Regions from separate parts of the Mesorhizobium sp. M0626 genome, predicted to be linked through region 3. Evidence: predicted binding sites of a transcription regulator. Region 3 holds the regulator's gene; each other region holds the start of a gene.
The links. Region 3 encodes HrcA, which represses chaperone genes, less so after heat shock. Its sites were predicted from a motif close to GTTAGCACTCNCNNNNNGNGAGTGCTAAC; they were not measured.
Positions count from the first base shown of each region.

Region 1: a site for HrcA is predicted at 3,717-3,745, ahead of groES (co-chaperone GroES). Genes of this name have one in related genera too.
Region 2: a site for HrcA is predicted at 5,906-5,934, ahead of NKI37_RS06925 (co-chaperone GroES). Genes of this name have one in related genera too.

Region 1 is NZ_JAMYQD010000010.1:103,577-113,958, forward strand. Features, by position in the region: gene NKI37_RS14460 (zinc-dependent alcohol dehydrogenase family protein) at 1-856, opposite strand, end outside; gene NKI37_RS14465 (TetR/AcrR family transcriptional regulator) at 959-1,567, shown strand; gene groL (chaperonin GroEL) at 1,639-3,294, opposite strand; gene groES (co-chaperone GroES) at 3,359-3,655, opposite strand; gene NKI37_RS14480 (class I SAM-dependent methyltransferase) at 3,841-4,638, opposite strand; gene NKI37_RS14485 (hypothetical protein) at 4,721-5,590, shown strand; gene NKI37_RS14490 (TetR/AcrR family transcriptional regulator) at 5,587-6,213, opposite strand; gene NKI37_RS14495 (MFS transporter) at 6,384-7,571, shown strand; gene NKI37_RS14500 (bifunctional helix-turn-helix transcriptional regulator/GNAT family N-acetyltransferase) at 7,651-8,586, shown strand; gene NKI37_RS14505 (AraC family transcriptional regulator) at 8,629-9,462, opposite strand; gene NKI37_RS14510 (MarR family winged helix-turn-helix transcriptional regulator) at 9,925-10,382, shown strand, end outside.
Region 2 is NZ_JAMYQD010000004.1:265,135-275,516, reverse strand. Features, by position in the region: gene NKI37_RS06950 (transglycosylase domain-containing protein) at 1-1,516, opposite strand, end outside; gene NKI37_RS06945 (glycine cleavage T C-terminal barrel domain-containing protein) at 1,644-1,949, shown strand; gene NKI37_RS06940 (trimethylamine methyltransferase family protein) at 1,931-3,484, shown strand; gene NKI37_RS06935 (hypothetical protein) at 3,497-3,661, opposite strand; gene groL (chaperonin GroEL) at 3,798-5,426, opposite strand; gene NKI37_RS06925 (co-chaperone GroES) at 5,491-5,853, opposite strand; gene NKI37_RS06920 (hypothetical protein) at 6,100-6,363, shown strand; gene NKI37_RS06915 (DUF1488 family protein) at 6,360-6,626, shown strand; gene NKI37_RS06910 (hypothetical protein) at 6,868-7,074, opposite strand; gene NKI37_RS06905 (DUF3168 domain-containing protein) at 7,292-7,699, shown strand; gene NKI37_RS06900 (ester cyclase) at 7,706-8,092, opposite strand; gene NKI37_RS06895 (hypothetical protein) at 8,372-8,632, shown strand; gene NKI37_RS06890 (response regulator transcription factor) at 8,714-9,379, shown strand; gene NKI37_RS06885 (ATP-binding protein) at 9,363-10,382, shown strand, end outside.
Region 3 is NZ_JAMYQD010000017.1:126,164-136,545, reverse strand. Features, by position in the region: gene rsmI (16S rRNA (cytidine(1402)-2'-O)-methyltransferase) at 1-245, opposite strand, end outside; gene NKI37_RS22515 (hypothetical protein) at 418-603, shown strand; gene NKI37_RS22510 (hypothetical protein) at 611-799, shown strand; partial or broken gene NKI37_RS22505 (low molecular weight protein tyrosine phosphatase family protein) at 913-1,235, opposite strand; gene NKI37_RS22500 (hypothetical protein) at 1,239-1,607, opposite strand; gene hemW (radical SAM family heme chaperone HemW) at 1,679-2,836, opposite strand; gene rdgB (RdgB/HAM1 family non-canonical purine NTP pyrophosphatase) at 2,836-3,483, opposite strand; gene NKI37_RS22485 (VOC family protein) at 3,483-3,893, opposite strand; gene rph (ribonuclease PH) at 4,084-4,800, opposite strand; gene hrcA (heat-inducible transcriptional repressor HrcA) at 4,949-6,034, shown strand; gene NKI37_RS22470 (hypothetical protein) at 6,071-6,271, shown strand; gene NKI37_RS22465 (PQQ-dependent sugar dehydrogenase) at 6,377-7,726, shown strand; gene NKI37_RS22460 (hypothetical protein) at 7,751-8,656, opposite strand; gene NKI37_RS22455 (LysE family translocator) at 8,836-9,453, shown strand; gene cysK (cysteine synthase A) at 9,631-10,382, shown strand, end outside.

The sequences.
Region 1 (10,382 bases), on a different contig from region 3:
TGCCGACGAACAGGCGGCTGATGGTGGCGAGGCTGCGCTGATAAAGCGCTGCCGGCATCTCGATCGATCTGCCACTGGCGTCCTGCAGCGTCAGCAGCACGATGTGTCCATAAAGCGTGCTGGCAATCAGCGACTGCGCGAAGGTGGCCGGGCCGCCGGTTTCGACGACGAGGTCGATGCCGCCTGTCTGCTCGCGCGCCCAGCCGCCCCATTCCGGTATGTCGGTGCTGGAGACAACGAGGTCGGCGCCCAGCGCCCGCAGCCTGTCGGCCTTCTCCGCGCGCGATGTGATGGCGACAACCCGGCAGCCGAGCAACTTGGCGAACTGCAGAGCAAACAGCGAAACGCCACCCGAACCGATGGTGAGAACCCATTGACCAGGCTTCGGAATCCGGGTCCCGGTCACCGCGTTCCAGGCCGTCACGCCGGCGCAGGTCAGCGTCGCCGCTTCGTGCCAGCTCAGATGATCGGGCAGTCGCGCCGCCCATTGTTCGTCGAGCACGGCAAACTCAGTCAGCATGCCGTCAAGCGTACAGCCGAGCTGGTCGATCAGACCGGCATTGATGCGGCCATCGATCCAGCGGGCGAAGTAGCTGCCGGTGACGCGGTCGCCGACGGCAAAACGGGTGACGGCATCGCCGATTGCGACGACGTCACCGGCTCCGTCGCTCAGCGGCACGATGCCTTGCCGCGCCGGCAAGGGATAGGTGCCGCCAAGGATCATCGTGTCGCGCCGATTGAGCGAGGCGGCGCGGACTCGCACCACGATCTCATGCGGTTTCGGTTCCGTCCGCGCCTCGTCGCGCATCGCCAGGGATTCGGTTCCACCAAACCCTTCGAGACGGTAGCTGCGCATGTCACTCTCCTTAATAGTATATAGACTGATCCACATATTATATAGACCGATTGTCATATTCTTGGCAAGGCCTATAATGCGTCACTGCTGACAGAGGTTGACATGGCCAACGACACCCGCACCCGCATACTCGAGACCACAGGCCTGTTGCTCAGGCAGCGCGGTTATCACGGCACCTCGCTCAACGACATTCTGGGCGCCAGCGGGGCGCCGCGCGGCTCGCTCTATTTTCATTTCCCAGGCGGCAAGGACCAACTGGTCATCGAGGTGACGCGCAACAGCGTTGCCGACGTCACGAAAAGGCTGGGCGAAGCACTGGCAGCCGAGAGCGATCCTGCAGTGGCCGTCCATCACATCTACCAGTCGGTCGGGCGCATGCTGGAGGACAATGATTTTTCGCTGGGTTGCCCCATCGCGCCGGTGGTGCTGGATTCACCCACCGATGTGCCGGAACTGGCGGAACTCTGCCGATCGGCTTTCGAGCAATGGATCGGCTTGCTGCGACAGGCCTTTGTCAGGGCAGGAGTGCCCGAACGCCGGGCGCATGCCCTGGCACTGCTGGTCGAATCCTCGCTGGAAGGGCTGATGGTGATTGCGAGGGCCACCCGCGATCGTGGCCCGGTGCTGGTGGTGGCCGACGAGGTGGCGGCGCTTGTCGAGCAGGCGGTGCTTGCAGGCAAGGTTGCGCGGCAGGCGGACAGCGCCGCCTAACCATCCGCTTTCCAAAACAAAAAGGGCGCCTCTCGGCGCCCTTTCCGTATGCATAAGCCGGATAGCTTGGATTAGAAATCCATGCCGCCCATGCCGCCCATGCCGCCGCCGCCCATGCCGCCAGGCATGCCGCCGCCAGCAGACTCCTTCTTGGGAGCCTCCGCGATCATGGCTTCGGTGGTGACGAGCAGGCCGGCGACCGAAGCCGCGTCCTGGAGAGCGGTGCGAACGACCTTGACCGGGTCGACGATGCCCATGGCGATCATGTCGCCATACTCGCCGGTCTGGGCGTTGTAGCCGTAGGTCGCGCCCTTGTTGTCGAGGATCTTGCCGGCGACGATCGAAGCTTCAGCACCTGCGTTCGAAGCGATCTGACGGGCCGGAGCCTGCAGTGCACGACGAACGATGTTGATGCCGGCAGCCTGGTCGGCATTGACGCCGGTGACCTTGATGTTGGCCGAAGCGCGCAGGAGAGCGACGCCGCCGCCTGCAACGATGCCTTCTTCCACGGCCGCACGGGTCGCGTTGAGGGCGTCATCGACGCGGTCCTTCTTTTCCTTGACTTCGACTTCCGTCGCACCGCCGACACGGATCACCGCAACGCCGCCGGCGAGCTTCGCCAGACGTTCCTGCAGCTTCTCCTTGTCGTAGTCCGACGTGGTCTCTTCGATCTGCTGCTTGATCTGGGCAACGCGGCCCTGGATCTCGGCCTTCTTGCCTGCGCCGTCGACGATGGTGGTGTTCTCCTTGGAGATCGACACCTTCTTGGCGCGGCCGAGCATGTTGAGGCCGACATTCTCGAGCTTGATGCCGAGGTCTTCCGAGATGACCTGGCCACCGGTGAGGATGGCGATGTCTTCCAACATGGCCTTGCGGCGGTCACCGAAGCCCGGCGCCTTGACGGCGGCGATCTTCAGGCCGCCGCGCAGCTTGTTGACGACCAGCGTGGCCAGAGCCTCGCCTTCGACGTCTTCCGAGATGATAAGAAGCGGCTTCGAGGTCTGCACGACGGCTTCGAGAACCGGCAGCATGGCCTGGAGGTTGGACAGCTTCTTCTCGTGCAGGAGGATGTAGACGTCCTCGAGCTCGGCAACCATCTTGTCGGCGTTGGTGACGAAGTAGGGCGAGAGATAGCCGCGGTCGAACTGCATGCCTTCGACGACTTCCAGCTCGGTCTCGGCGGTCTTGGCTTCTTCAACCGTGATGACGCCTTCATTGCCGACCTTCTGCATCGCTTCGGCGATCATGGCGCCGACCGACTCGTCGCCATTGGCCGAGATCGTGCCGACCTGGGCAACTTCCTCGGAGGTCTTGATCTTCTTGGCAGCCTTGCCGAGAGCCGCGACGACTTCGGTGACGGCCAGATCGATGCCGCGCTTCAGATCCATCGGGTTCATGCCGGCGGCAACGGCCTTGTGGCCTTCCTGGACGATCGACTGCGCCAGGACGGTCGCGGTCGTGGTGCCGTCGCCGGCGATGTCGTTGGTCTTCGAAGCAACTTCGCGGACCATCTGCGCGCCCATGTTCTCGAACTTGTCTTCAAGCTCGATTTCCTTGGCGACGGTGACGCCGTCCTTGGTGATGCGCGGTGCGCCGAACGACTTGTCGATGACGACGTTGCGGCCCTTGGGGCCGAGCGTGACCTTCACCGCGTCGGCGAGGATGTTGACGCCGCGCAGCATGCGCTCGCGGGCGTCGCGGGAGAATTTTACGTCTTTAGCAGCCATTTTTTAGCTCCTGGCAGGGGGCTTGCGATCAAGCCCGAAATTCAGTTGACGGTGAGGCCGATAATCAGCCGATGATGCCCATAATGTCGGATTCCTTCATGATCAGAAGGTCTTCGCCATTGAGCTTGACTTCGGTGCCCGACCACTTGCCGAACAGGATGCGGTCGCCGGCCTTGACGTCCAGCGGGACCAGCTTGCCGGCTTCGTCGCGAGCGCCGGAGCCGACAGCGATGATCTCGCCTTCCTGCGGCTTTTCCTTTGCCGTATCCGGGATGATGATCCCGCCGGCGGTCTTGGATTCGGATTCGACCCGGCGTACGACCACGCGGTCATGAAGCGGGCGGAACTTCGACTTTGCCATTTTTTCTTCCTCGAATGAGAACGGTGAGAGCTGTTCCTCGATCCGGCGGTGCCGGATGTGCGTTAGCACTCACCTGTGGAGAGTGCTAACGTCGCGCTGAAATAAGCGCGTGGCTTTCGAGAGTCAAGGCGCGCGGTGAGCACAATTGTGCCAATTGGAGCCGTGCCGCGATCCGACGGCAGACCCTATCGGCGCCGCGGCGATTCAAGCACCAGAAGCGGACAGCGTTCAGCCAGCCCATAGGTCCCTGTCGGCGCGAGGCGGACACGGCCGAAAAACCGGCTCGCCTCTTCGACCAGCGTCGCCGCCGGGGCGAAACTGTAGACAGTCTGCGAATTCGCATAGACATCGATGGTGCCGATGACCGGCACCTCCCATCCGGTCGTCGCGGCAAGGGCCTCCCGGTCGGCAAACAGCGCATCGAAGGCATCGAGGATCGCCCGCACCGGAATGGCGCGGTCGGGATCGCTGCCTGCACAAGCCATGGCAATGCGCCATTTGAGTTCGTGGAAGGTCGCGACACCACCGGAAAGCGTCAGCGCCCGGACCTCCTGCAGATCATCCTGTACCTGAGGACTTGCATAGGCGCGCAATGCAGCCCGCCCACCGGACTTCAGCACACGCGCGATCTCGGCAAGCAGCGCCTGCCGTGCAACCGAGGAGTCCAGCGCCGACAGGCAGCCGTCGCCGATCACCGCCCCGGCGCTTTCGTCGCCCAGCGGCAACTCCAGCCAGTTGCCGATCACCGCCTTGCGTGAGGCGGTATCGCCCGGCCAGATGCCCGATATCATGGCAGTGGACTCGTCGATCGCGAGCATGGTCCTTCCGAGGCCGGCAAGCTCCGGCGTGACCCCGAGCAGCACCACATCGACTGATTGCAGGCTAAGTTCGCGCTCATAGGCGGCGACAGCTTCCGGGGGCGGACACAGCGGCGACCCGAGAAGCCGCCAATGACGGCGAATTGCGTCCCAATGCTCAGTCATGCGGAACGGTTTGGGGAAAGGCTGGACATATTTCCTTCCAGGCTGTTGGTTGCCTTGCGAGTTACCTCATGCAGGAAAGGCCATGGCCCGCATTGCCGTCATAACGCATGAATTTGACCGCTTCCAGAGCCGGCGGGGCCTCCTGCTGCGCCAGGACAGCCCCTACATGCTGTTCGACGTCCTGGCGGAGCTGAAACGGCGCGGTCACTCCGTGCAGATCATGCGTGGACCCTCGGCAAGTCATAACGCCGATATTGCCGTCCTGCATGTCGACGCGACAGTGACGCCATCGGACTATGTCGACTACGCGCGCGGATTTCCGATTTGTCTCAATCTTGGTGCAACCGACATTTCCAAGCGCCGCATCAGCGGTGCGATCCTCGAGGAGGGTGCCAACTGGAGCGGCCAGGTCATCGTCAAGAGCAACCTCAATCATTGGGGGACGCCCGAGGAGCAGCTCAACCGAAAATCCGTTCGCGCCGGCAAGGCAGTGCCTTTCCCGGGCGCTCAGACCTTCGACCGTTATCAGGTGCATGCCTCGCTGGCCGATGTGGCGCCGGAGATTTTCAGGCGTGCCGACCTGATCGTGGAAAAATTCATTCCCGAAATCGAGCCCGACGGGTTTGCGGCGCGGTTCTGGATATTCTGCGGCGATCGGGAGCGCTGCACCCGCTATGTCTCGCCGCAGCGCCTGGTCAAGGGCGACGACACCGTCCGCCGGCAGCCGGTTGCGGTTCCCGACGAACTGCGCGCCTTGCGTCGGAAGCTGGGCTTCGACTATGGCAAATTCGACTTTGTCGTGCATGAGGGCAGGGCCGTGCTGCTCGATGCCAACAAGACCCCAGGTCGCGCCAGGAACCTGTCGAAGATTGTTGCCGCCGGCACAGCCAACCTGGCCGACGGCTTCGAAAACCTCATCCACCAGACCGGACGGGGTCGAATCGGGCGCTAGAGAAACAGTCCCAACTGCGTATGGATGATCGACCGGTAGTCCTCGATGGTGTGGCGGCTTTCCTCCTGGTCCTGGGTCAGCGCCATACGCACGACGCCGCCGGCCAGCTGGAAGATCAGGAAAACCATACGGCCGAACTCATTGCGTCGCTCTGGCGCGAGAAAGGGGCCGACATGGTCGCAGAACATCGTCGCCTGGTGCCGGGTTTCGGCGATGTCGAGATTCTTCAGCGCCTTGTCAGCCTGGATGGCGTTTTGCAGGTCCTGAATGGCGGGGTCGCCGGCGACGCGCTCATGGTAGTCGTCGAGCAGCCGGTCGGCCGCAGCGATAACGTCGCTCAGCCCGCCGACGTCGGCAACGATCGCGGCAAGCCGGGCGCGGCTCACTTCGGAGAATCGCTCGTAGAGCATCGCCAGGATCGCCGACTTGTTGGGGAAGTAATGATAGACGGTGGCGATCGGCCCGCCGGCCTGTGCGCCGACTTCCTTCATGGTGACGGCGTCGATGCCTTTCTCGCCGATCAGCCGCATGGTCGTCGACAGGATGGCGTCGATGCGCTCGCGGCTGCGCTCCTGTTTGGGCCTGCGCCTCGGTTCGGTCGTCATCTGCACTGCTTCGTTCATGCCGCCATCCTCTCGATCGCCCAGACCATTCGATCGCCAAGACCATCCCCAGCCTTGTTGGTGCCAAGTCCCGCTACTGATTGACAAACGAATATGATCGAGTATCAGTTTCTAAATGCTGACAGACTGTCAGTTTTTTTGCCGTCAGGCAAGGACGTTGGGAGGCGACCGTGACTTCTGCTGGTAACGCGGATGCCGGGAACGGCGACTGGCTGGTCGGCAACCCCACTGGGGCGCAACTCGCCTCGGCATTGTGGATCGGCTCGGTCGGCCTGCTCATTCTCGGGCTGCAGCCGGTGCTTCTCGGCGCGCTCTACACCGAAGGGCATGTCAGCGGTGACGAACTCGCGCTGGTCGCCACGGCGGAGATGATCGCCATCGGCATCGGATCGGCGGCCATCGCCATGATGCTGTCCGCCCACAATATGCGCTTGAAAAGTGCCGTCCTTCTGCTCTTGCTGGCGCTGGCGAACGGGGCGACCGCCTATGCGCTGACCTCGACCTCGCTGATTGCCGCCCGCGCGGTGGCGGGCCTCGCCGAGGGTGGGCTGGTGGCGGTCGCCACGGAACTGATCGCCCGTTCGCGCCGGGCCGAGCGCATCGGCGGCTTCTTCGTCACCCTTCAGACGCTGGCGCAATGCGCCCTTGCCCTGCTGCTGGCGCTTTACGTCATCCCGGCCGCCGGATCGGCAGGCGGCTTCATCGTCCTTGCCGTCGTCTGCATCGCTTCGGTGGCGGTCGCCTTCATCGTTCCCGATAGCTATGCCGACCTGCCCAAGGAGGAACAGTTCAGCAATGTGCTGACCGTTCCTTCGCTTGCCGCTTTGCTGTGCGTCTTCTGCTACTTTATGTTCTTCGGCTCGGTCTGGGCGTTTCTCGAGCCGCTTGGCGCACAATACGGCATCGATGGCCGCAGCGTCGGCCTGATCGTCTCGGCCAGCCTGGCATTGCAGGTGCTGGGCGCAATGACGGCTACCGTCTTCGAGGCGCGTATCGACTACCGCTTCGCCATCGTGGCGATCGGCGTGGTCGCCGTCGCCAGTTCCGTGGTGCTCGCCGGCAGCCCCGGCCTGACGGTTTTCTGGGTCGCGGCCTTGATCATGGGCTTCATCCTTCTGTTCATCGTGCCCTATCAGATCCGGCTGGCGATCACCGCCGACGAGACGCGCACGGCCGTGCTTCTGGTGCCGGCGGCCCAGCTTTTCGGTCTGGCGATCGGCCCGGTCGCGGCATCGCTGCTGATCGACGGCAAGGATTTTCGGCCGGTGCCGGAATTTGCCGCCGCCAGTGCTGCGGCCAGCGTTGTGCTGCTCGGCCTGTTCGTCCTGATCGCACGGCGCCGCCGCGCCATCGCCTGAGACACGACCGGGGGAGCATCTCCTCGATACTTGACTAAGTCAAATAAATGACCGATCGTTGATGGGCAGGAGGCTTCCCATGACGATCCATCATCAACCCGGCAAGGAACGCATCGACGCGGTGCGGGCTTTCAACCGCTTCTACACCCGCCAGATAGGTCTGCTCGACGAAGGCCTGCTGAAAAGCGCCTTCTCGCTGACCGAGGCGCGGGTGCTCTACGAACTGGCGCATCGCGATGGCCTGACCGCCAGCGATCTCATCCGCGATCTCGGCCTCGACGCCGGTTATGTCAGCCGGCTCCTGAAGAAGTTCGAGCACCTGCAGCTGATTGCGCGCGCGCCGCTGGCGTCGGATGCGCGGCAGTCGTCGATCACGCTGACGCCGGTGGGGCGGCAGGCCTTCGCGCCGCTGAACCGGGCTTCGCACGACCAGGTCGCGGCCTTGCTGGAGCGGCTTCCTGCTGCCGAACAGGACCGGCTGGTCAAGGCCATGCAGACGGTGCAGCAACTCCTGGGCGACAGCCCGGAGTCCAAAGTGCCGTATATGCTGCGCCCCTTGCAGGTCGGCGACATCGGCTGGGTGGTGCGCCGCCAAGGACAGATCTACGCACAGGACTATGGCTGGGACGAAACCTACGAGGCGCTGGTCGCCGAAATCCTCGGCGCCTTCGTAAAATCCTTCGATCCAGAATGGGAACGCAGCTGGATTGCCGAACGGCAAGGGGAGGTGGTCGGCTCGGTCTTCGTCGTGCGCAAATCCGACGCGGTGGCGAAGCTGCGCCTGCTCTATGTCGAACCATCGGCGCGCGGCCTCGGCATCGGCAAGCGGCTGGTTCAGGAGTGCATCGGCTTTGCTCGTGCCAAGGGCTACACGACGCTGACCCTATGGACCAACGACATCCTGACCGCCGCCCGCCACATCTACGAGCGTGCCGGCTTCAGGCTGGTGGACGAAGAGCGCCATCACGCCTTCGGCAAGGATCTGGTCGGCCAGAACTGGAACCTGGAGCTGTAGCGCCTTTTCACCGGAAGAAGGCAAGATCGCGCGCAAACGCTCTCACACTCTAACCGGAATCCATATCTCCAGCCCGCCATTGCCACTGCGCGGATCGAACTCCGGGCCGTAGCGTTCGAATTCGGGGCCGTCGGCTATATCGTGCCCCGAGGCCGGCAGCCATTTGTTCCAGATCGTGTTGACGGTGCGGCGGATCGTGGAGATGTGCTCGGCATGGGTGAACACGGCGTATTTCTGCACCGGCACGCGCACCCGGGAAAGCTCCTTCGGCAGGTCGGAGAAATCCAGCACTTCGACGCCGGCGATGTAATCGAAATTGCCGGCATCGTCGCCGTTGACGCAGACGCCATAGGCGACGTCGCCGGTCTCGCCCGGAATGTTGCCGATATAGGGACCGAAACGCTGCCACTGCATCGGAATGGCAGCGCTGGTCTCGCAGCTGTAGCGTTCACCGAGCCCGGCAATGAGGAAGGGGCGGCCGGTCTCGAAGCGCGGCGGCGGCAGTGAGGCGAGGAAGGACTGGTCCATCAGGATCGGCTCCACGAGGTCGAGATTGCTGAGGCTGCCCTGCGCGCGCACCAGTTCCGGCGTCGTGCCGAACTGGTCGCGGAAGGCACGGGTGAAGGCTTCGTGCGAGGCGTAACCGGCATCGAGCGCGACCGCGAGGATGTCGGGCGCGCCGGAGGCCAGCTTGCGCGCCGCTTCGGTCAGCCGGCGCGCGCGCATATAGCCCATCACCGAACGGCCGGTGGCGGCGCTAAAGGCGCGCGTCACATGAAAGCGCGAGACGCCGCTGCTTTGCGCGACATCTTCAAGCGAGATCGCTTCCGGCAGATGGCTCTCGACAAACCACAGCGCTTTCTCGGTCGGGTTCATAGGTCTCCTCGCATTTGGCGGCACATTTTGTCGGCTTTTTGCGAGGCCAGTTTGATCGAAATTGCGCCTGTCGTAAAATCGAAGGGCGCTGGTCGACTGTGGCAGGTCACCATCGTGGAAAGCCGTTGCTGGGCGGCCTCGGCCTGGCTCGCTGGGACAATATCTGGGCGCGCTAGGTGCGGGCACCACCCTTGCCTATGCGCTGTGGAACCACCGCCGGCTCGATGCCGTCGCCGCCGGCGAAATGCCGCCGAAAGCCTAGGTGTGCCGGTGGCGAGGACGCGCAAGACGACCTTTCTTCTCACGGCGTTCTCGACGGCAATTCACGTCTCGGTCGGGAGGTCATCCGCAACCGTTATTGACTGTGCCATGACCGCATCTGCATGGCTGCCATCCCTCTTTTTCGGCTCTGGTGCAATGCGGCGCCTTGAATGGTAAGCACGCTTATAATATATACCGCTCATGGTTTCCGACGGCATAGATAGATTGGGCTTTTTGATCCACGACGTGCAGCGCCTTATGCGCAAGCGCTTCGAGGCGCGCGCCAGCGGACTTGGCCTTTCCTCGGCACAATGGCGGCTTCTGGTTCGCGTTGCCAAGGAGGCGGGCGTCGCCCAGGCTCGCCTCGCCGAACTTCTCGAAATCGAGCCGATCAGCGTTTCACGCCTCGTCGACCGGATGGAGGAGGGCGGCTGGATCGAGCGGCGCTCCGACGCAACTGACCGGCGCGTGCGTATGATCTTCCCGACAGCCAAGGCGAACGCGGCCTATGCCGAGGTCAAAAGCCTTGCTGGCGAAGTTTATGAGGAATCGCTGGTCGGCGTTTCGCCGGACGACCGCCGCGTCCTTATCCGGGCGCTGGACACCATCGTGCAAAACCTGGCGGACGGCGAGACGTCGTCCTTGAAGAGTACGGAAGG
Region 2 (10,382 bases), on a different contig from region 3:
CCATGACCGTCATGCCCGATGTGCCGAGCACCATGGTCTTGTGCGACTCCAGCGGCGATTCCACGCCGAATGATTCGGCCATCGCCTTGATCGGGCCGATGCCGAGATAGTCCTTGGCCAGCCGTACCGGCACGGTGTTGATCGATTTGGCGATCGCCGTGATCAGCGTCACATTGCCGGCCGAGCCGCCATTGTAATTGTGCGGTGACCAGCCGCCCCAGCTGATCGGCCCGCCTGAGACGACGGAGTCCGGGGTGAACCCGTGCTCCATGGCGGTGGCGTAGACGTAAGGTTTGAACGAGGAGCCGGTCTGGCGCAGCGCCTTGGTGGCGCGGTTGAACTGGCTTGCGCCATAGTCGCGGCCGCCGACAATGGCGCGTACCGCGCCATTGGTCTCGATCACTACAACGGCGCCCTCGGTGACGTTGTATTCCTTGCCGAACTGGCGGAGATGGAATTCGACGGATTCCTCCGCCGCTTTCTGGATGTTGGCGTCGAAAGTGGTGTGGGCGACCAGCGAATGCTGGCCGGGCTTGGCGATTTTCTTGACCTCATCGAAGGCCCAGTCGAGGTAATAATCCGGGCTCTTCTGCTCGCCGCGGTCGACGATCTCGGCTGGATGCAGCCTTGCCTGCAGCACCTGGCCTTCGGTCATGAAACCGGAATCGACGAGGTTCGACAGCACCACATTGGCGCGAGCGCGGGCAGCGGGCAGGTTGATGTGCGGGGCGTATTTGGTCGGCGCCTTGAACAGGCCGGCCAGCATCGCCGCCTCGGCGAGGTTCAGATCCTTGACGCTCTTGCCGAAATAGAAATCCGCCGCCGCCTCGATGCCGAACGTGCCGCCGCCCATATAGGCGCGGTCGAGATAGAGCTGCAGGATCTCCTTCTTCGACAGATTGGCCTCCAGCCACAGCGACAGGAAGGCTTCCTTGATCTTGCGCTGGAAGGTACGCTCATTCGACAGGAACAGGTTCTTGGCCAGCTGCTGGGTGATGCTGGAGCCGCCCTGGACGACGGAATTGGCCCGCACATTCTCGAAGATGGCGCGCGACAGGCCGAGCACGTCGATGCCGTAGTGCTCGAAGAAGCGCCGGTCCTCGGTCGCCAGCACCGCTTTGATGACATGGTCCGGCATCTCGTCGACAGGCACGGAATCGCGCTGGATGATGCCGCGCTGGCCAATCTCGTTGCCGTAGCGGTCGAGGAAGGTGACGGCGAAATCGCCCTGACTGCGCCAGTCGCCGGTGGTGATCTGGAAGGCCGGCATCGCGAGTGCGAGCAGCACGACGACGCCGCCGGCGCCCATCGTAAAACCTTCGCTCAGCACCTCGATGATGCCGCGTCGCCAGCCGGTGACTCGGAAGCGCCGCGAAAAAATGGTTGCCGATTCCCAGAACTGGCCGGCCTTGAAGCCGATTTCGTAGAGCGAGGAATCGATCCACGCGTCCACCGCCAGCAATGCGGCGGCGATCGGACCTCTTCGTCTTGGACGTCGTTCTAAAGGACTGGCCATTCCCGAAACTCACCCAACCCACCTGAGAACCGCAAGCGGGCAATTTCAGGGCGGGCATACCCGGCCAAGACTATTCATCCATTTCAGCCCGGCTCACAAGGGCTGCCAGGCCACACCGCACGGTTTGTTGAGCGCCGCCCGGATCGTGACGCTGGAGGTCGACGCCGTCGATGCCGACGCCAGTGGCTTCGAGCCAGTCTGGCACAAGGGCCGGCGCGTCGGCTTCGTCGCCTCAGCCGGCTATGGCTACACAATAGGCAAAAGCGTCGCGCTGACGTTGCTGGGCGACGAATTCGCCGGGGAGGGGACCGCGCTTTCGGTGCACATTGTCGGCGTCGAGCGGCCGGCGCGAATTATTCCGGCCTTCCCATACGACCCCGAGGGCAGGCGATGCGGCAATGAGGAGTTTTGGCCATGGTCGATGACATCATAAGGGAGACCAGGCGCGAGCGCCGGCGCGGGCACACCGGTGAGGCCGGCAGCGGGCCAAGCCGCCACCCGAACTATCGCTCGCTCAAGAACCCGTTCCTGCCGCAGCCGGTGTTTTCGGACGACCAGGTCGCGGCCATCCACGGCACGGCGTTGCGCGTGCTGGAAGAGCTCGGCATCAAGGTGCTGCTGCCGGAGGCACGGGCGATCTACGCCAAAGCCGGTGCGCTGGTCGACGAGGACAGCCGGATGGTGCGCATCGGCCGCGATATTGTCACTGCGGCACTGGCCTCGGCGCCGAAATCCATCCGGGCGCTGGCGGGCAACCGTAGCCGCGATCTCATGCTGGAGCTCGGCTCGATGACGTTCCTCGCCGGAGCCGGGGCGCCCAACGTCACCGATCTCGAACGCGGACGGCGTCCGGGCACGCTCGCCGCTTTCGAAGAACTGACCAAGCTTGTTCAGAATTTCGACGTGCTGCATATGCTCGGCCCCTGGATCGAGCCTCAGGATGTCGACAACCGTTTGCGCCACTATGCCGTCAACCGTGCGCAGCTGACCCTGTCGGACAAGTTTCCCTTCGTCTTCGCCCGTGGCACGCCGCAGGTCGAGGACGGGTTCGAGATGATCCGGTTGGCGCGCGGCCTCTCGCAGGACGAGTTCCTTGCCGGCGTCCATTGCTATGCCGTCATCAACACCAATTCGCCGCGCCAGCTCGATATCCCGATGGCGCAGGGCATCATCGACTTCGCCAAGGCCGGCCAGGTGTCCATCATCACGCCCTTCTGCCTGGCCGGCGCCATGGCGCCGATCACCGTCGCCGGCGCATTGACGCTGCAGCATGCCGAGGCGCTGGCTGGTCTCGCGCTGGCGCAGATGGTGCGGCCGGGCGCACCGGTGGTTTACGGATCCTTCTCCTCCAATGTGGACATGAAGTCCGGCGCACCGGCCTTCGGCACGCCCGAGCACGTCAAGGCGACGCTGGGCGCCGGTCAGCTGGCCCGCTTCACCGGCCTGCCTTGGCGGTCCGGCGGCGGCAGTGCGGCCAACATTTCCGATGTGCAGGCGGCGCACGAGACGCAGTTCGCGCTGTGGGGCTCGGTGCTTGCCGGCGCCACCGTCTGCATCCATGCCGCCGGCTGGCTGGAGGGTGGCCTCAGCGTCTCCTACGAGAAGCTGATCACCGATATCGAGGTATTGCAGACGGTTGCCGAACTCTGCGCTACGACCCCCGGCGACGAGGATTCGATCGGCTTCGAGGCGATCGCTGAAGTCCAGCCGGGCGGGCATTTCTTCTCCGCCGGCCACACCATGACGCGCTACCGCACCGCCTTCTACGAGCCGCTGGTCGCCGACTGGTCGAATTTCGGCAGCTGGACGCAGTCCGGTTCGAAGTCGGCCACCGAACGCGCCACCGGCATCTGGAAGCGGACGCTGGCCGACTTCCAGCCGCCGGCGTCGGCCGTTGCCACATCCGATGTGCTCGACGAGTTCATTGCCCGCCGCACCGAAGAGGGCGGAGCGTTGCCGATGTCGTGAGGTTGGCAGCCGTCACATCGGCCGCTTGTCGCCGGTCTTCGACGGCTCGCGGCGAATCGGCCCGGCATCGGCCTGCCTGTGCTTGTCGGCGGCAATCCGGCGGATGCGATCGAAGCGGCTCTCCTCCGCCGGCTTGGTCGCGGATACAGCGTTTGGCTTCGGGGCAAATGTGATCATCTGTCGATCTCCCTGTCGTTGCTGACTGGTCTTGACTGACTGACGGAAATTCCTGGCTCGCCGGGGAAATGTCCCCGGCAGCCTGTTCTGATTTATGCCCGCCCAGATTCCCAGGCGGGCAATTTTCGGGCGATGGTCAGTAGCCGCCCATGCCGCCACCGCCGCCCGCAGGCGCCGCATCCTTGGCCGGAACGTCGGTGATCATCGCTTCGGCGGTGATCAGAAGCGCTGCAATCGAGCCGGCATCCTGCAGTGCGGTGCGCACCACTTTCGCCGGATCGACGATGCCCGCCTTGATCATGTCGACATAGACCTCGTTCTGGGCATCAAAGCCCTGATTGTGGTCCTTGCTGTCGGACAGCCTGCCGACGACGATCGAGCCTTCGACACCGGAATTCTCGGCGATCTGGCGGATCGGCGCTTCGAGTGCCCTGAGCACGATCGAAATGCCTGCCGTCACATCGTCATTGGCGCCAGTCAGCCCGGCCAGCGCCGATCTGGCGCGTAGAAGCGCCACGCCACCGCCGGGCACGATGCCTTCTTCCACCGCCGCGCGCGTCGCATTCAGCGCGTCGTCGATGCGGTCCTTCTTTTCCTTCACTTCAGACTCGGTGACGCCGCCGACGCGGATCACGGCGACGCCGCCGGCGAGCTTGGCCAGCCGCTCCTGCAGCTTCTCCTTGTCATAGTCGGACGTGGTTTCCTCGATCTGGCCCTTGATCTGCGCGATGCGCGCCTGGATGGTCGCCTTGGTGCCGGCGCCGTCGATGATCGTGGTGGTGTCCTTCTCGATCAGTACGCGCTTGGCGCGGCCAAGCATCTCGATGGTGACGTTTTCGAGCTTGATGCCGAGATCCTCGGAAATCATCTGGCCCGATGTCAGCACGGCGATGTCTTCCAGCATCGCCTTGCGGCGATCGCCGAAGCCCGGCGCCTTGACGGCCGCGACCTTGAGGCCGCCGCGCAGCTTGTTGACGACCAGCGTCGCCAGTGCTTCGCCTTCGACGTCTTCCGAGATGATCAGCAGCGGCCTGCCGCTCTGCACCACCGCCTCGAGGATCGGCAGCATCGCCTGCAGATTGCCGAGCTTCTTCTCGTGGATGAGCACGTAAGGCTCTTCCAGCTCGACGCGCATCTTGTCGGCATTGGTGACGAAATAGGGGCTGAGATAGCCGCGGTCGAACTGCATGCCTTCGACGACGTCGAGTTCGGTGTCGGCGGTCTTGGCCTCCTCGACGGTGATGACGCCGTCATTGCCGACCTTGTCCATCGCCTTGGCGATCATGGCGCCGACGCTGGCATCGCCATTGGCGGCGATGGTGCCGACCTGCGCGATCTCGGCCGACGACTTGACCTTCTTGGCCTTCGCCTTGATGTCCTTGACCACGGCGGCGACAGCCTGGTCGATGCCACGCTTGAGGTCCATCGGGTTCATGCCCGCGGCAACCAGCTTGGCGCCTTCGCGCAGGATCGATGCGGCCAGCACCGTGGCGGTGGTGGTGCCGTCACCGGCGAGGTCGTTGGTCTTCGAAGCCACTTCGCGCACCATCTGCGCGCCCATGTTCTCGAACTTGTCAGCAAGCTCGATTTCCTTGGCCACCGTCACACCGTCCTTGGTGATGCGCGGCGCGCCATAGGCCTTGTCGATGATGACGTTGCGGCCCTTGGGGCCGAGCGTGACCTTCACCGCATTGGTGAGGATCTCGACGCCGCGCAGCATGCGGTCGCGCGCGTCGGTGGCGAATTTGATTTCCTTGGCAGACATTTTTTTCAATCCCGTTGGTGTGGTGAAGCAAGCGGCTCGCCGGAGCCTGGCAAAGCCAGGCCGGTCAGGCAGCCTTCTTGGCTTTGACGCTCTTCTCGGTGACGACCGTCCCGCTCTTGCCGATAGCGGCCGTCTCGCTCTTGTCGATGACGCCCATAATGTCGGCTTCCTTCATGATCAGCAGGTCCTCGCCGTCGATCTTGACCTCGGTGCCCGACCATTTGCCGAACAGGATGAAGTCGCCGGCCTTGACGTCGAGCGGAACAAGCGCGCCGTTTTCGTCGCGTGCGCCCGGCCCAACGGCGATGACTTCGCCTTCCTGCGGCTTTTCCTTGGCATTGTCGGGAATGATGATGCCGCCCTTGGATTTGGTATCGCCTTCGGCGCGCCGGATGACGACGCGGTCGTGGAGTGGCCGAAACTTCATGAGAACTTCTTTCTGGGGCCGGCATAGGCGACCGCGCCGTTCTTATAGGCGTGTTGGCACTCGATAGATAGGAGTGCCAAAAATTATTCGTGGCCAAAATTAAATATTAAAAAGTATTGTGATGTCTGCCGGGTTCGAAACGTCGCGAGGCGCCTAGATATTTCGAAAAATTGAATTTCGAGGCCAAAGCGACTATTTATATCGTAAGTTCGATTTCACAATTTCAGGCACGAGGAGATCTATGCGATGGCCGAAGGCAATCAGAGCATCATGGAAAAAGCTGAAGCCCGCTTCATGGACAAGCAGAAGAAGACGGCCGAGCGCAACAAGGCAACCTCCGACTACATGTCCGAAGCGAGGGCCAGGGAGATCAAGACAGCAAGGCTCAGGGAATTGCGCCTGGCCAAGGAAGAGGCCGACCGCGTCGCGGAAGCCTTGAACCCGACACCGAAGAAGAAGCGGGCTACCGTCAAGAAAGCCGCCGCCGCGCCGAAGGGGGGCACGTCATGAGCCTGACATTCCCCAATCCAAGCCGCTTCTATGACGAGGCCGGCAAGCGCATCCGCTTTGTCGGCCATGACGGCATGTTCCAGATTTCCTTCTCTGTCGCCGCCGATGCCCTCTCGAAGGCGCCATCAGGGACTGCGACCGCGGAAGCCACCTATCTGGCGGCCTTCGATACCGCGTCCAGCTCCATCCATGACATTGCCAGCAAGGCCTACGCCCGCACCCGCAAGAGCATTTATGTGCTCACAGCCGCAGATTTCGGCTAGCGCGCGTTCGTCTTGCATCAGAGCGGCTGAGATCAGCGTGCGTCAGGACTTGCGGTCGGCTTTTGCCCGCCGCTTGACGTCCCGGCTGTTCAGGCGGTCGGCCATCGCTTCCGCATCGCGCAAATTCATGGCCACCATTACCTGTTGCTTAAGCTCGACAGGCTGGCCGGTGAAGATGTCGAAGATAGTTCAGCTCTCGGGCTCGTCCATGCGCAACGCGTAGCGGTTTGCCATATCGGCATCAGGCCCTTGACATGAAAAATGCCGCCGCCAGGATCAGGATTGTCCAGGCCACCGACAGCTTCAAGGCCAGGCCGCCATGCATTGAAAGTATCTCGCGCATGCGCAGGGCCACGGTCCTCTTCGACAGGGCGGGTGCTGCCGCAATCGCGACCGGGGGCTTGACGCCAAGCTTTCCAAAGGCCGGCAGCAGCGGTGGCGTTCGCATGAAATGACCTCGAATTGCCGGAGAAAACAGGGCTCCTCATAACACCCTTCTTGAAACTCCCCGCATGCCAAATAGAACCCGGTCCGTGAAAGGGCCATGCCGCCCGATTCGCCGCCTTCCATCAGGCGGATCGTCATCTGGCGAAATCCGTGCAACGCGGTTAGGTTGCGCGCGAAACTGAGGTTGTTCAAAGCGTGACAGGCGAACGGAGACGACGATGACGGCGCCCGGCGATTTGCTGCAAGCCTTGTTCATGAGATTGAAGAGCGATGCCTCGCTGACGGCGCTGCTCGGCGGCGCCGGGTTGCGCGAGCAGGCGGCCGACAGTGCCGCCTTCCCTTATGTGACCTATGGCAGGACCAGCGCATTCGATCTGGACACCGGCGCCGACAATGATGACGACCAGCTCATCACGCTGCATGTCTGGTCGAAGGCGCAAGGCGAGGCCGAGACGCGTCTGATTATGGACAGCATCCGGGCGCGCCTTGACGGCGCCGCTTTCGCCACCGGCTCGCGCGACCAGACCCGCCTGTCGCTGGAGTTCGCCGAGGCCCGCTACGACGAGGACCTGGCGCTCTACCACGGGGTGCTGCGGATACGCGCCCTCACCGAACAAAGTGATTGAAGCAACCTAGATCTGCGCCTGGATCTCGGCCTTGTCGATGACTGACCACACCTCGCGGATGCGACCCTCTCCGAATTCGTAGAAAACATTCTCAGCGAACGACACGCGCTTGCCGTTCACCGGCAGGCCGAACAGCACGCCCTTGGGATGACAGTCGAAATGCAGGCGCGCCGCCACGCGCGGCGGCTGGCAGACCAGCAGTTCGATGTTGAAGCGGAGGTCGGGAATCGCCTCGAAATCGCCTTCGAGCATACGGCGATAACCCGACAGGCCCAGCATTTCGCCATTGTGCTGCACCTCGTCGCCGACAAAGTCTCCAAGTTTCGCCCAGTCCTGGGCATTCAGGCAAGCGATATAGCCCCGGTAAAGGTCGGCAAGGTGTTTATCCGTCATGGCGCACTCCGATGATTTGACGTTTTCCCGCGCTATTTAGGGCGGCCCCAGAATGGTCTCGCCTTGACCTGTTCCCAATCTGGCTGCGAATTGAGAACCTGCGCGCAAACACCATAGCCGCGCAGCCGGTTTTCCGGTTATGAATCCATTGCCCGGTCTGAGGGACTGGGCGGTAGGATCGCATTCATTCGTTGCGCGCGCAGGGGGTATTGCGGGGATGGATTTTCACCCGTTCACCGTTCATTTCACGTTCAGCACAGTTGCGTTACAACGCCGACCATGAAAACGCTTCGCTCTCATGTCAGAACCGCGATACTGGCGCTCACAGCGGCCGGCCTGTTGGCGTCGCAAGCGACGCCGGCAGCCGCGGCGGATTGCTACGCGATCGGCCAGCAGGTTGCCGAGCAGAATGGCGGCACGCTGGCCAAGGCTTCGCAGACGACGCGTGGCGGCCAGGAGGTCTGCGTCATCGTCGTGCTTGTGCCGGGCAAGGACGGCCAGCGTCCGCGCCGCTCCGAGATCGTCGTCCCGGCGAACTGATCCAATCTTCCCCCTTGCAGGGTCGTTTCCCAGACCACCGGAATCGGCCTATATCTGACCCATCAACAGGCCTGACCGATCATGCGCGTACTCGTCGTAGAAGATGACAAGGATCTCAACCGGCAGCTGGCCGACGCGCTGGTCGATGCCGGCTATGTCGTCGACCGCTCCTATGACGGCGAGGAGGGGCATTTCCTCGGCGACACCGAGCCCTACGATGCCGTCGTGCTCGACATAGGCCTGCCGCAGATGGACGGCATCAGCGTCGTCGAGCGCTGGCGCCGCAACGGCCGCAAGATGCCGGTGCTGATCCTGACAGCGCGCGACCGCTGGAGCGACAAGGTGTCGGGCATCGATGCCGGCGCCGACGACTATGTCACCAAGCCGTTCCACATCGAGGAGGTGCTGGCCAGGGTGAGGGCGCTGATCCGCCGCGCCGCCGGCCATGCCTCGTCCGAGCTCACTTGCGGGCCGCTGCGCCTCGACACCAAGGCCTCCAAGGCCGATGTCAACGGCGTGCCGCTGAAGCTGACCTCGCATGAGTTCCGCCTGCTGGCGTATCTGATGCACCATATGGGCGAGGTGGTGTCGCGCACCGAGCTGGTCGAGCATCTCTACGACCAGGATTTCGACCGCGATTCCAACACCATCGAGGTCTTTGTCGGCCGGCTGCGCAAGAAGATGGGCATCGACATGATCGAAACCGTGCGCGGCATGGGCTATCGCATGCGTGAGCCGGAGGCGTAAGGCGGAACCGCTCCCCATACCAGCAAGGAAGCCTTTTTCGGCGCGGCTCTGGCCGCGCTCGCTGGCCTTCCGCGTCATCGGATTTTCCACGATCTGGGCGATCCTCACCCTGATCGTCATCTTCACTCTGATCACCACGCTCTACCGCCAGGCCAGCGAGCGCGGCTTCGACAGCCTGCTGTCGGCGCATCTGTTCAATCTGATCGGCTCGGTCGGCGTTTCCGAATCCGGCCAGCTCACCGGTGCTCCCGACCTTGGCGACCTGCGCTTCTCGGAGCCGAATTCGGGCTGGTACTGGTCGGTGGAGCCGGCTTCCGAAGGCGTGCACGGCAACCTTCATTCGTCCTCGATGACCACGACGATCCCGTCGCCGACCGTTGCCGAGGTGCCTTTCAATTCCAGTTTCCAGCGCAGCTATTCCACCGACGGCATCGGTGACGAGGAACTGCAAGTGTTCGAAAGCGAATTCGTCCTCGATGCCAAGAACCGCGCCGCGCGCTTCCGCGTAATGGGCAACAAGACCGAGCTCGAGCACGAGATCGCCACCTTCCAGGGCCGCCTGTTGACCTATCTCAGCCTGTTCGGCGTCGGCATGATCGCCATCAATGCGATCGCCATCCTGCTCGGCCTGCAGCCCTTGCGCCGGGTTCGCAACGCGCTTGCCCAGGTGCGCGAAGGCACGGCGCAACGGCTCGACGGCCAGTTTCCCGCCGAGATCGAGCCGCTCGCCAACGAGACCAATGCGCTGATCGAAAACAACAAGCGCATCGTCGAGCGTTCACGCACGCAGGTCGGCAACCTCGCCCATTCGCTGAAGACGCCGCTCGCAGTTTTGATCAACGAGGGCCGGGCGCTCGGCGGCGCCAAGGGCCAGCTCATCGCCGACCAGGCCGCCTCGATGCAGAAGCAGGTCGACCATTATCTGCAGCGGGCTCGGGTCGCCGCGCAGCGCGACAGCGTCGTCTACCGCACGCCGGTGACCCCGCTGGTGCAGCGCATGGTG
Region 3 (10,382 bases):
TCGCCGGCATTGTGTTCGTGATAGGCGGTTGTGCGCCTGCGGATGCCGTAGCGGTCGAGCAGCACGCGTGAGACGCGGGTGTCCTCGCAGGCGACTATGTCGGCGGCAGCCAGCGTTTCCAAGGCGCGCAGCGTGATGTCGGAGAGGTTGCCGATCGGCGTCGCCACCAGATACAGCGCCGGCGCCAGCGGCCGGACTGCGACCTCGGTCTGCCCGATCACATAGCTGCGTTTCTCGCCGGTCACCGGGTCTCTCCATTTCGCCCTGTTTGGCATGGCGCGCGCCGGGTTGCAAAACTCCCGAACGTCGGGCCAAACCTGACGCCGATGTAACCCGGCGGCCATGTCTTTGCCACAGTGGGGAACGAAAGCGTGGCTGGCGGATTGAATACCTGAGTCTCTTGAGGAGGAGGACAGGATGGACAGCCTGGAATTGCAGGACGTTTTCGAGCCCTATTATGCCGAGCGCAAGCGCTTCACTGCGCGAAAGGGCAAGCGTGCGCTCGCCGAAAGCGACACCGGCCTGGCCAGTCGGACGGCCACCGCCTTGCCGACGAATGTCAGGCTTTCGGACAACAAACCGGACAGCACGACGGAGCACTGACCGTACGATGCCCAATCGTTTCGATATCTTCATCACCCGTCTTGAAACGAAGAGCGCCCGCGAAGGCGCGCCGCCGCATCCGATGAACGACCAGAACAGCGTCCGCCGGGACAAGAGCGACGCCAAGCCGGCCCGGACCGGAGAGGCGCATGCCGAGAAACACCGCGGCAAGCGCCGCTTCAAGCACGACGCTTGACCTTCGCGATTGGCGAGGACCACCCTCACTTCGTCATCACGGGCGAGCAAGGAGCGAAGCGACGCGGCGCAGACTCGAGGATGACGAACGCGTGGTTACGAAGCCCCCATAGTTCAATCGAGATATCGCGAAGCCCGTGCCTTCAGAAGGTCGATCAACTCCGGATCCATGGATCCGTAGTCATCCGGGATGTCGAGGCAGATGACGCGGGCCTTCTTCAGGCTCTCCTTGAATTCTTCTGCAGCTTGGTGCGGTGCGCTTTTTCCATCACGAAGACGATGTCGGCCCAGGCGACCAGTTCATGCGTCAGCGGCGTGTCTGCATCGTGATTGGTGCCGGCCGACTCGACCTCGATATTCCTACGTTTGGAGAACACCTGCTCGGCGGTCGGGCTGCGCAAGCGGTTCTGGCTGCAGACGAACAGGACGTTCTTCACCGACTACTCATCCCAGATCTTACGCAGATTTTTGCTGAGAGGGATGTACTGATCAAATGTGAGTCCATTCAGATCAAACTCGAGCAACTCATCCTTGGCGATTCCGCGAAGCTTATTTCCAATATATGTTATGAAACTGAGGACAACGCTGAATTCGCTCAAGTGGGTCAATTTTAGTTTCGATGTGACCGTTGCGTTCCTGATGAAAATCGCCTGAGCCTCAAAGAGGTCGTCTTGCTCTGGAGATCTCAAGATTTCGGTCAATCCAAACTCGAACACATCATCCGTGTTCAATGTCATCAAGGTCTCGTGGATCAGGAACGTCATCGCAGGAGTCACCTCGGATGCGGCGCTGGCACGCCAGCGGTTCAACAAGTCGACTTTCTAACATCCTTGCTCAAGCCGATAAATCGTCCAACAGCCCGGCCATTTGCCCTGTGGGCTCACCGCGCCAAATCCGCCACCACGGCATCGAGCACGATCATGCCGGCTGGCGTGGCGCGTAGCCTGGCATTGCCGATCGGCGCCACCAGCCCCTCATCCTGCAGCACGGTCAGCCGGGCGCTCGACAGGCCGCGCCCGGAAAACGCCTCGTAGCGGGAAAGGTCGATGCCTTCGGCCAACCTCAGCCCCATCAGCAGGAACTCGTCGGCCTCTTCGGAGCGCGTCAGGATCTCGCCGCCGGTGACGCCATGGCCCCTGGCCTCCACCAGATTGGCCCAGGTCTCCGGCATCCGCTCGGCGATCGTCACGGTGCGGTGGCCGTTCTCGATAAAGCGGCCATGCGCGCCCGGTCCGACGCCGACATATTCGCCATAGCGCCAATAGGTCAGATTGTGCCGGCTCTCGGCGCCCGGCCTGGCGTGGTTGGAAATCTCATAGGCCGGCAGGCCATGCGCTGCGGTGATCTCCTGCGTCAGCGCATAGAGATCGGCGGCCCGGTCATTATCGGGGATGATGAATTTGTTCGCCGCATGAAGGGCATGGAACGGCGTGCCTTCCTCGATGGTCAGCTGGTAGAGCGACAGATGGTCGGCGGCATGGCCGATCGCCTGTTCGAGCTCCGCCTGCCAGTCATCCAGCGTCTGGCCGGGGCGGGCGTAGATCAGGTCGAAGGAAAGTCTTGGGAATATGTCCCGTGCCAGGCCAATTGCATGCAGCGCCTCGTCGACATTGTGCAGCCGGCCGAGGAAGCGCAGATCCTTGTCGTTCAGCGCCTGCACGCCGAGCGACACACGGTTGACGCCGGCGGCGCGGTAGCCGCGAAATCGCTCGGCCTCGACCGAGGACGGATTGGCTTCCAGCGTCACCTCGATGCCGTCGGGCACCGTCCAGTTCTTCGCCACGGCGTCCAGCACCGCCGCCACCGTCTGCGGCTGCATCAGCGACGGTGTGCCGCCGCCGAGAAAGATACTGGTCACTTCGCGCGGCCCGGTCCGCTCGCTCATGGTCTTCAGCTCGTTCTCGAAGGCGCGGGCAAAGCGCTCCTGGTCGACCGGCTGGTGACGGACATGGCTGTTGAAGTCGCAATACGGGCATTTGGCGGCGCAGAACGGCCAATGGATGTAGACCCCGAAGCCCGGGCTGCGGTCCAGCGACATTAAGCTGAGCCTAACCTGGCGCGGGCGAATTTCTGGAAGGCGCGGGCGCGGTGCGACAGCGCCGTCGGCTGACCGGGCTTCCAGCCGTGTTTTTCCTCAGCGCTCATCTCGCCGAACGTCTTGTCGAAACCGTCGGGCAAAAACACCGGGTCGTAGCCGAAGCCCAGTTCGCCGCGCGGCGGCCACACCAGCGTTCCCTCAGCTTCGCCGCGATAATATTCAGCCTCGCCATTGGGGAAGGCCAGGCAGATGACGGCGACGAACCGCCCCTTGCGCTGCGCTGGCTTGGCGGCGCCGACCTCCTGCAAGGCCACTTCGGTGCGCTGCATGGCCATCCCGAAGTCGCGGCTGCCATCGGGAGCTTCGGCCCAATTGGCGGTGTAGACGCCGGGGGCGCCGTCGAGCGCGTCGACGCACAGGCCCGAATCGTCCGACAGCGCCGGCAGGCCGGTCGCCTTAGCCGCGGCGAAGGCCTTGATGTAGGCGTTTTCCTCGAAGGTGGTGCCGGTCTCCTCCGGTTCCGGCAGGCCGTAGTCCTTGGCCGACTTCGCCTCGAAGCCGAACGGACCCATCAAATCGGCGAATTCGCGCAGCTTGCCTTCATTGTGGCTGGCAACGACGATCTTCTTTCCATCGAGAGAATGCATCAAAGGCCCCAGATCCTTGGCTCGGCGAATTCGATCGAATTGCCCGAGGGGTCGCGTATGTAGATCGAGCGCCCGCCCTGCGGCCATTCGAATTCGCTTTCGATGGCGATGTTTTTCGCCTCAAGTTGCGCCTTCCACTGTGCGAGTTCATCCTCACTTGCGGCAAAGCAGAGATGGCCCTCGCCGACCGTGCCATGCGGCGGCACTTTCAGCCGCGCATCGGGCGCCGGCGGGATTTTGGTGGCTTCGGCGTTGAAGATGAGCAGCACGCCCGGGCCGCAGCGGAAGAAGAGATGGCGGCCGTCGACCTTGCCGAGGAGAGGGAGGCCGAGGACGTTGGAGTAGAAGGCTTCGGCAGCGGCGAGATCCGTGACGTAAAGCGCTGACTCAAGAATAGCGGAGGGTTGCATCAGGCACCCCCCTCTGCCCTGCCGGGCATCCCCCCCGCAAGGGGGGAGATTGGCAGTTCCGCTGGCGGCGTCTCAACGTTGATGGTTGGCGAAAACGGTAGCGACCTCTGATCTCCCCCCTTGCGGGGGAGATGGCCGGCAGGCCAGAGGGGGGTGTGAAGGATCGCCGACGTCATCACGTTAAATTCAATCAAGCCACAGCCATCTGCTGCAAGCTCACCAGCCGCTGAATGCCCTTCTTGGCAAGGCCCATCAGCTCCGCGAACTGCCCTTCCGAGAAAGGCTCGCCCTCGGCGGTGCCCTGGATCTCGACGATGCCGCCCTTGCCGGTCATGACGAAATTGGCGTCGGTGCCGGCAGATGAATCCTCGATGTAGTCGAGGTCGATGACCGGCTGGCCGTCATGGATGCCGCAGGAAATTGCCGCGACATGGTCCTTCAGCACCTTGGCAACACTGGCCATCTGCCGCGCTTCCATCCAGCGCAGGCAATCGTAGAGCGCCACCCAGCCGCCGGTGATCGAGGCCGTGCGGGTGCCGCCATCGGCCTGGATGACGTCGCAGTCGACGGTGATCTGCTGTTCGCCCAGTGCCTGCAGGTCGACAACGGCGCGCAAGGAGCGGCCGATCAGCCGCTGGATTTCCAGCGTGCGGCCGCCTTGCTTGCCGGCCGAGGCTTCACGGCGCATGCGCTCGCCGGTCGAACGCGGCAGCATGCCGTATTCCGCCGTCACCCAGCCCTTGCCGGAATTGCGCATCCAGCCCGGCACCTTTTCCTCCAGGCTCGCCGTGCACAACACATGCGTGTCGCCGAATTTCACCAGGCACGAGCCCTCGGCGTGTTTGGAGACGCCGCGCTCGAAGGAGATGGCGCGCATTTCGTCGGCTTGGCGTTTGGAAGGGCGCATCGAGGCCTCTTTCTGTTCTTTTTACGGTTGCGTCGGCGGCTTGTAGACGCATGCAGCCCATGGCGCAAAGGAAAAGGCCCCATATAGACGCCGGGTTGCGCGGGAGCGATGGAAGTCTATATCCTTGGGCCGGAGGTTTTTGGCTCGAATGACCAAGGCAGTCACCGAACCCAGTCTGCTGGCGCCCGCGCTGCAATCGCTCGACATGCGTTCGCGCGACATTTTTAGGCGCATCGTCGAATCCTATTTGAAGGACGGTGAGCCTGTGGGATCGCGCAGCCTGTCGCGCATCCTGCCGTCGTCGCTGTCGCCGGCCACCATCCGCAACGTGATGAGCGACCTCGAGCATCTCGGCCTGATCTATGCCCCGCACATCTCGGCCGGGCGCCTGCCGACCCAGACCGGCCTGCGCTTCTTCGTCGATGCCTTCATGGAGCTTGGCGATCTCTCCGACGAGGAACGCCGGGTCATCGAGGCGCAGGTGCGCGCCTCCGGCTCGGGCGCGACGCTGGAACACATGCTGACCGAGGCCAGCCAGATGCTGTCGGGCATGTCGCGCGGCGCCGGCCTGGTGCTCGCCACCAAGAACGAGGTGGCGCTGAAGCACATCGAGTTCATCCAGCTCGAGCCGACCAAGGCGCTGGCGGTGATGGTGTCGCAGAATGGCGATGTCGAGAACCGCGTCGTCGACCTGCCGGCCGGCATCACCGTCTCGCAGCTGCACGAGGCCTCCAACTTCCTCAACGCCCATATCAGGGGCCGCACGCTCGCCGAGGCGCGCATCGAGATCGCCCGCATCAAGGACGAGACCAGGGCAGCGCTGGACACGTTGTCGCAGGACCTGGTCGAGAAAGGCCTGGCGGTGTGGGCCGGCGCCGACAGCGGCCTGCCGGCGCGCCTTATCGTGCGCGGCCGCGCCAATTTACTCGAAAACGTCACCGCCCAGGCCGATATCGAATTGCTGCGCCACCTGTTCGAGGATCTGGAGACGCAGGACGGGCTGATCCAGCTGCTCGACCTCGCCGAGGACGGCCCCGGCGTGCGGATCTTCATCGGCTCGGAAAACAAGCTGTTCTCGCTCTCCGGCTCGTCGCTGGTCGTGGCACCTTACCGCGACAAGGACGCCCGCGTCGTCGGCGCGCTCGGCGTCATCGGCCCGACCAGGCTGAATTATGCCCGCATCGTGCCGATGGTCGACTACACGGCCCAATTGATTACCCGGATGTTAAGATAATTCCGAAGCCGTGATCACCGTAAAGGAGGGCGCAGAATGGCGCTTGAATCGTTCAAGGCCCAGATCAGCATGCTGCTCGAAGAAATGGTCAACCAGCCGGAGGACGAGCACGAAATCCAGGAGCAGCTGCGCGAAAAACTGCGCGAAATGCGCGCCATGGGATTGCCGCTGCCGGAAGATCTTGTCGAATTGGAAAAGCGTCTCGACGACGATCTGGACGTCGAAGAGGAAAGTTGAGCGGTTCTCTCGTCGAATCTGCGCGCGCACGCTTCTCTTTTGCGGCGGCCGCACAATATCTCCCTTGTCGTGACGCGCCGACGGCGCGAGTTCGAGGAGAACAGCATGATCCGGATTGCCGGCTTCGCAGGCCTTGCCCTGCTTCTGGCCACCAGCGCCTTCGCCCAGCAGGCTGATCAACTGCTGCTGACCGGCAAGGACGCTTTCGGCGACTGGAAGGCCGACAAGCCAGGTGTGCGCCGGCTGATTAGGCCGGATGATCTGAAAAGACCCAACATCACCGGATCCGCCTCCAACAGCGCCGGCCTCGGCGATCGGCCCGAGGGCGCGAAGCCCGTCCTGCCGCCTGGGTTTTCGGCCGAACTGGTTGCTTCCGGCATTTCCAATCCGCGGGTCGTGCGCGTGGCGCCGAACGGCGACCTGTTCGTCGCCGACAGTGACGCCAACCAGATCCGCGTCTATCGGCTGGCCAAGGGTAGCGCGAAGCCGGCCGAAGAGGGCATTTTTGCCGACAATCTCAACCAGCCCTATGGCATCGCCTTCTACCCGCCTGGCGACAAGCCGCAATGGGTCTACGTCGCCAACAACGACAGCGTGGTCCGCTACGCCTACCGCGACGGCGACCTTAAAGCCTCCGGCGAACCGGAGACGATTGTCTCCGACATCCCTACCGGCGGCCACTGGACCCGCGATATCGCCTTCTCGCCGGACGGGAAGACGCTGTATCTCTCGGTCGGCTCCGGATCGAACGTCGCGGAGGGCATGCAGAAGGCACCGAAGGGCGGCCTTGACGCCTGGGCAAAATCACAGCCACTCGGCGCCACCTGGGGTTCCGAGGATGGCCGTGCCGACGTGCTGGCCTTCGGCCCCGACGGCAAGAATGGCCGCATCCTCGCTACCGGCCTGCGCAATTGCTCGGGCATGACCGTGCAGCCGGCCACCGGCGCGCTGTGGTGTGTCGTCAACGAGCGCGACGGTCTCGGCGACGATGTGCCGTTCGAATATGCCACCTCAGTCAAGGACGGCGCCTTCTATGGCTGGCCCTGGTATTATATCGGCGCCAACGAGGACCCGCGTCACGAGGGCGCGCGCCCAGACCTCGCCGGCTCGGTCACCGTGCCCGACGTGCTGATGCAGGCGCATTCGGCGCCGCTCAACATCGCCTTCTATGACGGCGGCAATTTCCCGGCAGAGTACAAGGGTGACGCCTTCGTCGCCCTGCACGGCTCCTGGAACCGTGGTATGAGGACCGGCTACAAGGTGGTGCGGCTGAGATTCAGCGACGGCAAGCCGACCGGCGAGTACCAGGATTTCATCACCGGCTTCGTCCTCTCCGACGACGCCGTCTGGGGCCGGCCGGTCGGCGTCGCGGTGGCCAAGGACGGCGCGCTTATCGTAACCGAGGATGGCAACGGCACCATCTGGCGCATCACCCATGTCGATGGCCCATCCTGAGCCGGCGAACAGCGCAATCCGGCCCTAATGCACGTCCCGATGGATCACCTTGGGATAGGTATGGATCACCTCGGCCGATGAGACGCGGTCATCAAAACCGGTATCCCTGAGATTGAAGAGGCCGACCGAGCCGAAGGACTTCTTCGCCCCTTGCGCGAAGCGGCCGTCGCTGAAATCGTGTTCGTAAAGCGTCACCGTGACGTGGCCGGCATTGAGCTTCGGCACGTAAACACTGCTGATGGTGTCGTTGGCGACGCCAAGCTGGTTGACGTTGAAGCGATAGAGGTCCTGCACCATGCGCCGGGCCGCATTGCCATTGATCATCCAGTATTCGCGGCGCGATGCGCGGTTCGGGTCGATGAGTTTGAGCGGCGCCTTGCGGCCAAGCCCGAGCCAGTGCTCGAACACCATCACATTGGCGCCCCACGGATAGGGATAGTTGGACTTGTCGATGATGCGTGGCGGGCCATCCTCGGCAATCTCGGCGGTATCGACATAGTCCAGCCATTGCAGCTGGAACGACGCTTCCACGTTGAGGTCGGTACTGCGCGGATCGGCAGGGATGATGCGCCAGTCGGAGACCGGCGGATATTTGGTGTCGAGGTCGATGTAGAATTCGCCTTTGGCGGTGTCGTCGGGGTCTATCTTTTGCGGTCCGTCACGCTCCATCGCCACCAGTCGCACCTTGAACCGGTTGTTGACTACCAGCGGATAGATCATCGGACGAATGGGGTGAGCGCCAGGGTCCCGGCTGTCGGTAAAATATCCAGTCTGCGGAACGACATCGCTATCGCCCTTGTCGAACAGGCTGAAAGCCTGACGCCCCTCGAACCACAGATACCATTCCAGCTCGTGGACGTGACCGCGTGCTTCGGAATAGTTGTTGGGCATCCACTTCATAAGCTGGATGTGAAGTCTTTTGGCTAACATGGGTGCTCCTGCCGTTCGGAGCCATGCGAGATAGCCGACCGCCTTCGAGGCGTAAGTGAACCATCTCTCGCTTTCAGGCGATGATGACCGGCTTTCATGTCCTGCTTGGCGCAATCGAATCCGTTTTGCCGTTGCAGGCTTTTCATGGCATCAGAGTCGTTTCACGAGGTGCGACCGTCATGACCCTCACCGGCTTCCTTGCCTATAGTGCTGCGCTGGGCATCGCCGCCGCCATTCCCGGCCCCGGCGTCACCGCGCTTGTGGCGCGGGCGCTCGGATCCGGCTTCCGCTCGTCGCTGGCGATGTCGTTCGGCCTGATGCTCGGCGACCTCATTTATCTCACCGCGGTGGTGCTCGGCCTTGCCTTTGTCGCGCAAAGCTTCGGCATGGTGTTTCTCGTCATCAAATGGCTGGGCGTCGCCTATCTCGCCTTCCTCGGCTGGCGTTTCTGGACGGCCGGGATCACGCCCGAGACTGTCGAGGCCAGGAAAGGCAAGGGCGGCCTGGTATCGAGCTTCCTTGCCGGCCTCACCGTCACGCTGGGCAACCCGAAGACGATGATCTTCTACCTCGCCATCACGCCGACCATCGTCGACCTGAAGACCATCACGCTCGCCGACTACGGCATCCTGGTCGCGCTCACCGTTATCGTGCTCTTCGTGGTGCTTGTGCCCTATCTGGCGCTGGCCGCCAAGGCGCGCTGGTTCCTGAAATCGCCGCGCGCGCTGAAGGCGCTGAACCGCACCGCCGCTGGCTTCATGGTGGGCGCGGCCGCAGCCATTGCCGCACGTCAGTAGATCGGTTCAGGCAATTCATTCCGCCGATCGGTCCATCCGGAAATGCGGCTTCGGAAGGCAAGCGTTTTCAGCAAGCGGCCCACTCGATATTTTCGGCCGGCAGCCTATCTTGCGCGGGCGAAAGCCTTATTCTGTCCGCCGACGCCAATTGCCTGATCTGATTTGGGAGCGAAACCAATGAACAAGCCTTCCGCGCGCGTGCCCGGCCGCGGCCGTGTCTACAACTCGATCACCGAGACGATCGGCGACACGCCGCTGGTGCGGCTCGACAAGTTCGCCAAGGAGAAGGGCGTCGTTGCCAACCTTCTTGCCAAGCTCGAATTCTTCAATCCGATCGCCTCGGTCAAGGACCGCATCGGCGTTTCGATGATCGAGGCGCTGGAAGCGTCGGGCCGGATCAAACCCGGCAAGACGACGCTGATCGAGCCGACCTCCGGGAATACCGGTATCGCGCTCGCCTTCGCCGCTGCCGCCAAGGGCTACAAGCTGATCCTGACCATGCCCGAAACCATGTCGGTGGAGCGCCGCAAGATGCTGGCGCTGCTCGGCGCCGAACTGGTGCTGACGGAAGGGCCGAAAGGCATGAAGGGCGCCATCGCCAAGGCGGACGAGCTGGCCGCCACCTTGCCCGACGCCGTCATCCCGCAGCAGTTCGAAAACCCGGCCAACCCGGAGATCCACCGCCGCACCACCGCTGAGGAGATCTGGAACGACACCGATGGCGGGGTCGACATCTTCGTCGCCGGCATCGGTACCGGCGGCACGATCACCGGCGTCGGCCAGGTGCTGAAGCAACGCAAGCCCTCGGTGCATGTCGTCGCCGTCGAGCCGGAGGCCTCGCCGGTGCTGTCGGGCGGCCAGCCCGGCCCGCACAAGATCCAGGGCATCGGCGCCGGCTTTGCGCCCAAGATCCTCGACACCTCGATCTA